2 regions of the Geobacillus sp. CCR genome follow, and region 2 is predicted to be linked to the other one. Evidence: a T-box and tRNA genes for the amino acid it is inferred to sense, from the RefSeq annotation. Region 2 holds a T-box; the other holds one or more tRNA genes.
The links. A T-box is a leader RNA that pairs with one kind of tRNA and senses whether it is charged. The one in region 2 lies ahead of alaS (alanine--tRNA ligase), so its partner is inferred to be a tRNA-Ala.

Region 1 (3,370 bases), on a different contig from region 2:
GCGTGAAGCCCCCCTCAAGATGAGATTTCCCACCGCGTGAAGCGGGTAAGATCCCTCGAAGATGACGAGGTCGATAGGTCCGAGGTGGAAGCGTGGCGACACGTGGAGCTGACGGATACTAATCGATCGAGGGCTTAACCAAGAAAAGCGCAGGCGAGCGGCTTCTTCCTGAGCACGGTTATCTAGTTTTGAGGGAATGAAAAAGTCTTGACAACAGGTCAACTTTCCTTATAATAAGACTTGTCCATTGTTGCCTAGTGGCTATGGCGGAGGGGAAACACCCGTTCCCATCCCGAACACGGAAGTTAAGCCCTCCAGCGCCGATGGTAGTTGGGGCCAGCGCCCCTGCAAGAGTAGGTCGCTGCTAGGCAATTTCGTGGAGGATTAGCTCAGCTGGGAGAGCACTTGCCTTACAAGCAAGGGGTCGGCGGTTCGATCCCGTCATCCTCCACCATCTTAATATAAAAGCTGACTTACTTTCTCATCATCGCGGGGTGGAGCAACGAGCCTTTGCTTCATCGAATTCGCTTCGAGTTGCCTCGACGCATCGAGCGTCTTTGAATCAGCTTGTAGAGGAAGAGGCAACGAACAACAACACTAAAAGCATTGTGAAAATCAACTTACTTTCTCATCATCGCGGGGTGGAGCAGTCCGGTAGCTCGTCGGGCTCATAACCCGAAGGTCGCAGGTTCAAATCCTGCCCCCGCAACCAAAATTGGTCCCGTAGTGTAGTGGTTAACATGCCTGCCTGTCACGCAGGAGATCGCGGGTTCGAGTCCCGTCGGGACCGCCATTGTTCCAAAATCACGAAAAATATGGTATGGCTCGGTAGCTCAGTCGGTAGAGCAAAGGACTGAAAATCCTTGTGTCGGCGGTTCGATTCCGTCCCGAGCCACCATTTTTATCATAGTTCCGAAAGAAGGTTCCCGCTTCATGCAAAGCTAAGTGGGAGTAGTTCACAGACATGTCAGATGTTCAAACCACCCCGGCTTAGTTCAATGGGTAGCGACGAACATTCGCATCGTCGAGTCTGTTGCGAGTTGCCTCGACGCACAAGGCTTCCTTGAATGAGCTTGAAGAGGAAGAGGCACAACCAGGCAGACAACATGAGTCACTAACTAATTTTAAATGTGCCGGCTTAGCTCAATTGGTAGAGCAACTGACTTGTAATCAGTAGGTTGCGGGTTCAAGTCCTGCAGCCGGCATTCTTATTCCTTAATAACCCCTTAAGCCATTAAGGCGGCAACCGCGAGCCATTAGCTCAGTAACGAGCGCTACATCTTCGAGTTCGCTTCGAGTTGTCCCGACGCATCTGACATCTTCGAATATGCTAGTAGAGGAAGGGACATCGTTGTCTCGGAGTGTTATTGAACCCATGAGCCATTAGCTCAGTAGGTAGAGCATCTGACTTTTAATCAGAGGGTCGGAGGTTCGAGTCCTCCATGGCTCATCGTCTTGCGGAAGTAGTTCAGCGGTAGAACACCACCTTGCCAAGGTGGGGGTCGCGGGTTCGAGCCCCGTCTTCCGCTCCACTTCCGCCGGGGTGGCGGAATTGGCAGACGCACAGGACTTAAAATCCTGGGGTAGGTAACTACCGTGCCGGTTCGAGTCCGGCCCTCGGCACTTGTGCGCTCGTAGCTCAATTGGATAGAGCATCTGACTACGGATCAGAAGGTTAGGGGTTCGAATCCTCTCGAGCGCGTTTTGTCGGGAAGTAGCTCAGCTTGGTAGAGCACACGGTTCGGGTCCGTGAGGTCGCAGGTTCAAATCCTGTCTTCCCGATTTATCATGGGGCCTTAGCTCAGCTGGGAGAGCGCCTGCTTTGCAAGCAGGAGGTCATCGGTTCGATCCCGATAGGCTCCACCTTTTGACTTAAATTTGGCGGTGTAGCTCAGCTGGCTAGAGCGTACGGTTCATACCCGTGAGGTCGGGGGTTCGATCCCCTCCACCGCCACCATTATCGGACCTTTAGCTCAGCTGGTTAGAGCAGACGGCTCATAACCGTCCGGTCGTAGGTTCGAGTCCTACAAGGTCCACCATTATTATTGTTGCTTTTTTGGAGGAGTACCCAAGTGGTTGAAGGGGTCGGTCTTGAAAACCGAGAGGCGCCGCAAGGCGCGCGGGGGTTCGAATCCCTCCTCCTCCGCCATGCACTTTAAAATCGTGCCGGCTTAGCTCAATTGGTAGAGACGAGCATTCGCATCGTCGAATCTGCTGCGAGTTGTCCCGACGCATCCCACTTCTTTGAATAAGCTTGCAGAGGAAGGGACACCGAGCATTTGACTTCCTCGAATTAGCTGGGAGAGGAAGAGGCACAACTAGGCAGACAACATGAGTCACTAGCTAATTTTAAATATGCCGGCTTAGCTCAATTGGTAGAGACGAGCATCGGCATCATCGAATTGGCTGCGAGTTGCCTCGACGCACTCAGCTTCCTCGAATCAGCTTGCAGAGGAAGAGGCACAACCAGGCAGACAACATGAGTCACTAGCTAATTTTAAATATGCCGGCTTAGCTCAATTGGTAGAGCAACTGACTTGTAATCAGTAGGTTGCGGGTTCAAGTCCTGCAGCCGGCACCAGAACGAGGCGACTATGGCGAAGTGGTTAACGCACCAGATTGTGGCTCTGGCATGCGTGGGTTCGATTCCCACTAGTCGCCCTTTTCATTATATTCTATATTTGCGGGTGTAGTTTAGTGGTAAAACCTCAGCCACGAGCATCTGCATCATCGAATCTGCTTCGAGTTGCCCCGACGCATCTGGCTTCTGTGAATCAGCTGGTAGAGGAAGGGGCATGGAAGCAGCGTGGCGGATGTTCAACTAAATGATATGCGGGTGTAGTTTAGTGGTAAAACCTCAGCCTTCCAAGCTGATGTCGTGGGTTCGATTCCCATCACCCGCTTTTTATGGGCCTATAGCTCAGCTGGTCAGAGCGCACGCCTGATAAGCGTGAGGTCGGTGGTTCAAGTCCACTTAGGCCCATTATTTTCCATTGAATATTTTTGGGTCATTCGCTATAATAATGGGCGAACAATGCCCCATCGTTCCACAGCAAAATCGGAGCGACGAGCTTCACATCTTCGAATTCGCTGCGAGTTGCCTCGACGCATCTCGCTTCCTTGAATTAGCTGGCAGAGGAAGAGGCAACGAGCACATTTGGAAGATGAGCATAACATATAGTTATTCATCATTCCGCAATAGCTCAGCGGTAGAGCAACCGGCTGTTAACCGGTAGGTCGTAGGTTCGAATCCTACTTGCGGAGCCATTTCTTTGGAGAAGTACCCAAGTGGCTGAAGGGGACGGTTTGCTAAACCGTTAGGTCGCAGTTTTGCGGCGCGCGGGTTCAAATCCCGCCTTCTCCGCCATAA
Region 2 (3,370 bases):
CCCGAATTGCAAACGAAAAAATTTAGGGAAAATCGGCGTCAACCAGTACTACTGCTGGGATTGCTTTATTGAGCTGTCCGTCTCGAAAGGGATGATCCACGCCCATCAAGTGGAAGAAGACGGAACGTTGAGTTCTCTTGACGACTTGTTTGACGACCACGAACGCACGATCCAATTTTAGGGGGGACACGCATGAACCGGATGATGACGTCGCTGTTAGCAGTCGGATTAGGCGTCGCCGCTTATCAGCTCGCCCAACGAAACGATTGGATGAACGGTCGCACGATGCGGAGGATGCGCCGCCGCTTGATGCAAGCGATCCGCTGACGGCGCTCGCCCTCGCCTTTGCGCGGGGGCGTCGCCTTGTGGCTGTCAAATAGTGCTAAAAGCGGTGAAGGCATATTTCCCGCCGCATCTCCTACACTAAACGGTAGGAGGTGTGGCGATGGGCGAGCAACAATGGCTGTCGTTCTTTCGCATCGGAAAATGGCTGCTCATGACGGCAATCATCTATTTGATCGTTCGGATGAAAGACGTTTGGCGGCCGGTCATTGATTTTATCGCAACGGTGTTGACGCCGTTTTTGCTGGCGTCGTTTATTACGTATTTGCTCTACCCGCTTGTGGAATCCATCCATCGCAAAGGAATGCCGCGCGCCCTTGCCATTTTGTTGATTTATTTGTTGTTTTTCGGTTTGGTCGGCTACGGCTTGTACCGCGGCGTGCCGCTATTCATCGCCCAGTTGCGTGAACTGGATGAACAGCTGCCGTCTTTGATGAATACATACCGCCAATGGGTGCGCCACATCCACGACGAGACGTCGAATTGGCCGCTTGAGGTGCACACGCGCATCGAAGCGATGTTTGCCGAGATCGAGCAGGCAGCGGCGGCCGCCGTCGCGATGGCGATCAACGCCGCCAAATCGTTCATCGGTTCGGCGGCGACGCTGTTGATCATTCCGTTTATCGTCTTCTATATGTTAAAAGACATCGATGTGTTGAAAAAAGCGATTTGGTACATGACACCGAAGCGGTGGCGTGGGCCGGGGATGACGTTTTTGAAGGATGTCGATGAATCGCTCGGCGGCTACATTCGCGGCCAGCTGTTCGTCTGTGCGGCGATCGGTCTGGCAGCGGCGCTCGGCTTGTGGCTTGCCGGCATGGATTATCCGCTGTTGCTCGGCTTTGTCATTGGCGTGACGAACATCATCCCGTATTTTGGCCCGCTGATCGGCGCCGTTCCAGCGGTCATTTTGGCTGCCACCGTCTCGCTGAAAATGGTCGTGATCGTGCTTGTCATCATTTTTACCTTGCAGTTTTTAGAAGGGAACATCTTGTCGCCGTTGATCGTCGGCAAAAGCGTGCATATGCATCCGCTTGTCATTATGCTCGCCCTCTTTGCCGGCGGCGAGCTCGCCGGCGTGCTCGGCCTCATTCTCGCCGTTCCGACGGCGGCGGTGCTGAAAGTGGCCATCGCCCATTGGAAAGAGCATTATGCTTCGCATTGACAAATGCTCTCTGCTTGTCTATAATCTTTCAATGAAAAAAGCGAATACATAACGCGATGACGGATCGAGTATGTTGCAGTCCATCTTAACGCGCGAGCTCGCGCACAGAGAGGAATTTCCGCGGCTGAAAGAAATTCCAGATGAAGGGCAACAGAAGGCTAATCCGGAGCGCAGGCAAAACCTGACGCAAGGCTGCGTTACGGCCAAAGAGGTGATGGGCGTTTTTTGCCCATAAACAGGGTGGTACCGCGAGCATAACTCTCGTCCCTGCAGGGGATGGGAGTTTTTTTATATAAAAGGCGAAAGGGGAGGATCATCATGAAAAAGCTGACATCCGCCCAAGTGCGGCGCATGTTTTTAGAGTTTTTCCAAGAAAAAGGCCATGCGGTTGAGCCGAGCGCATCGCTCATTCCGGTCGACGACCCGTCGCTGTTGTGGATCAACAGCGGCGTCGCGACGTTGAAAAAATACTTTGACGGGCGCATCGTTCCGGAAAACCCGCGCATTTGCAACGCGCAAAAATCGATCCGCACCAACGACATCGAAAACGTCGGGAAAACGGCGCGCCACCATACGTTTTTTGAAATGCTCGGCAACTTTTCGATCGGCGATTACTTCAAGCGGGAAGCGATCCATTGGGCATGGGAGTTTTTGACGAGCGACAAATGGATCGGTTTTGATCCGGAACGGTTGTCCGTCACCGTCCATCCGGAAGACGAGGAAGCGTACAACATTTGGCGCAACGAAATCGGCTTGCCGGAAGAGCGGATCATTCGCCTTGAAGGCAACTTCTGGGACATCGGCGAAGGCCCGAGCGGTCCGAACACGGAAATCTTTTACGACCGCGGCGAAGCGTTCGGCAACGACCCGAACGATCCGGAGCTGTACCCAGGCGGGGAAAATGACCGCTATTTAGAAGTATGGAACCTTGTCTTTTCGCAGTTTAACCATAACCCGGACGGCACGTACACGCCGCTGCCGAAGAAAAACATCGACACCGGCATGGGCTTGGAGCGGATGTGCTCGATTTTGCAAGACGTGCCGACGAACTTTGAAACCGACTTGTTCCTGCCGATCATCCGCGCGACCGAGCAGATCGCCGGCGAGCGGTATGGCGAAGATCCGGACAAAGACGTCGCCTTTAAGGTGATCGCCGACCATATTCGAGCCGTGACGTTCGCGATCGGCGACGGGGCGCTGCCGTCAAATGAGGGCCGCGGTTATGTGCTGCGCCGCCTGCTCCGCCGCGCGGTGCGCTATGCGAAACATATCGGCATTGACCGTCCGTTTATGTACGAACTCGTCCCGGTCGTCGGCGAGATTATGCACGACTACTATCCGGAGGTGAAAGAAAAAGCCGATTTCATCGCCCGCGTCATCCGGACGGAAGAAGAACGGTTCCATGAAACGCTCCATGAAGGGCTCGCCATATTGGCGGAGGTGATCGAAAAGGCGAAAGAGCAAGGAAGCGACGTCATTCCGGGCGAGGAAGCGTTCCGCCTGTATGATACGTACGGCTTTCCGATCGAGCTGACGGAAGAGTACGCCGCTGAAGCGGGCATGACGGTCGACCATGCCGGATTTGAGCGCGAGATGGAGCGGCAACGCGAACGGGCGCGCGCGGCCCGGCAAGATGTCGATTCGATGCAAGTCCAAGGCGGAGTGCTCGGTGACATTAAAGATGAAAGCCGGTTTGTCGGCTACGATGAGCTTGTTGCTGCATCGACGGTCATCGCCATCGTCAAAGACGGGCGGCTTGTCGAGGAAGTGAAAGCCGGCGAAGAGGCGCAAATCATCGTCGATGTGACGCCATTTTACGCCGAAAGCGGCGGACAAATCGCTGACCAAGGCGTGTTTGAAAGC

Region 1: it has a tRNA-Ala gene. The T-box ahead of alaS (alanine--tRNA ligase) is inferred to sense a tRNA for this amino acid. The anticodon was not compared.

Annotation. Positions count from the first base shown of each region.
Region 1 is NZ_JBREBQ010000041.1:17,714-21,083, reverse strand. It holds partial or broken rRNA gene ACVBDQ_RS15560 (23S ribosomal RNA) at 1-142, shown strand, start outside; rRNA gene rrf (5S ribosomal RNA) at 254-370, shown strand; tRNA gene ACVBDQ_RS15550 (tRNA-Val) at 379-454, shown strand; tRNA gene ACVBDQ_RS15545 (tRNA-Met) at 636-712, shown strand; tRNA gene ACVBDQ_RS15540 (tRNA-Asp) at 718-793, shown strand; tRNA gene ACVBDQ_RS15535 (tRNA-Phe) at 823-898, shown strand; tRNA gene ACVBDQ_RS15530 (tRNA-Thr) at 1,133-1,205, shown strand; tRNA gene ACVBDQ_RS15525 (tRNA-Lys) at 1,378-1,450, shown strand; tRNA gene ACVBDQ_RS15520 (tRNA-Gly) at 1,458-1,532, shown strand; tRNA gene ACVBDQ_RS15515 (tRNA-Leu) at 1,538-1,623, shown strand; tRNA gene ACVBDQ_RS15510 (tRNA-Arg) at 1,629-1,702, shown strand; tRNA gene ACVBDQ_RS15505 (tRNA-Pro) at 1,709-1,782, shown strand; tRNA gene ACVBDQ_RS15500 (tRNA-Ala) at 1,791-1,863, shown strand; tRNA gene ACVBDQ_RS15495 (tRNA-Met) at 1,881-1,957, shown strand; tRNA gene ACVBDQ_RS15490 (tRNA-Ile) at 1,963-2,039, shown strand; tRNA gene ACVBDQ_RS15485 (tRNA-Ser) at 2,059-2,149, shown strand; tRNA gene ACVBDQ_RS15480 (tRNA-Thr) at 2,506-2,581, shown strand; tRNA gene ACVBDQ_RS15475 (tRNA-His) at 2,589-2,661, shown strand; tRNA gene ACVBDQ_RS15470 (tRNA-Gly) at 2,833-2,903, shown strand; tRNA gene ACVBDQ_RS15465 (tRNA-Ile) at 2,910-2,983, shown strand; tRNA gene ACVBDQ_RS15460 (tRNA-Asn) at 3,193-3,267, shown strand; tRNA gene ACVBDQ_RS15455 (tRNA-Ser) at 3,275-3,367, shown strand.
Region 2 is NZ_JBREBQ010000002.1:150,377-153,746, reverse strand. It holds gene ACVBDQ_RS02055 (hypothetical protein) at 1-181, shown strand, start outside; gene ACVBDQ_RS02050 (YrzQ family protein) at 193-327, shown strand; gene ACVBDQ_RS02045 (AI-2E family transporter) at 446-1,507, shown strand; T-box leader at 1,555-1,779, shown strand; gene alaS (alanine--tRNA ligase) at 1,826-3,370, shown strand, end outside.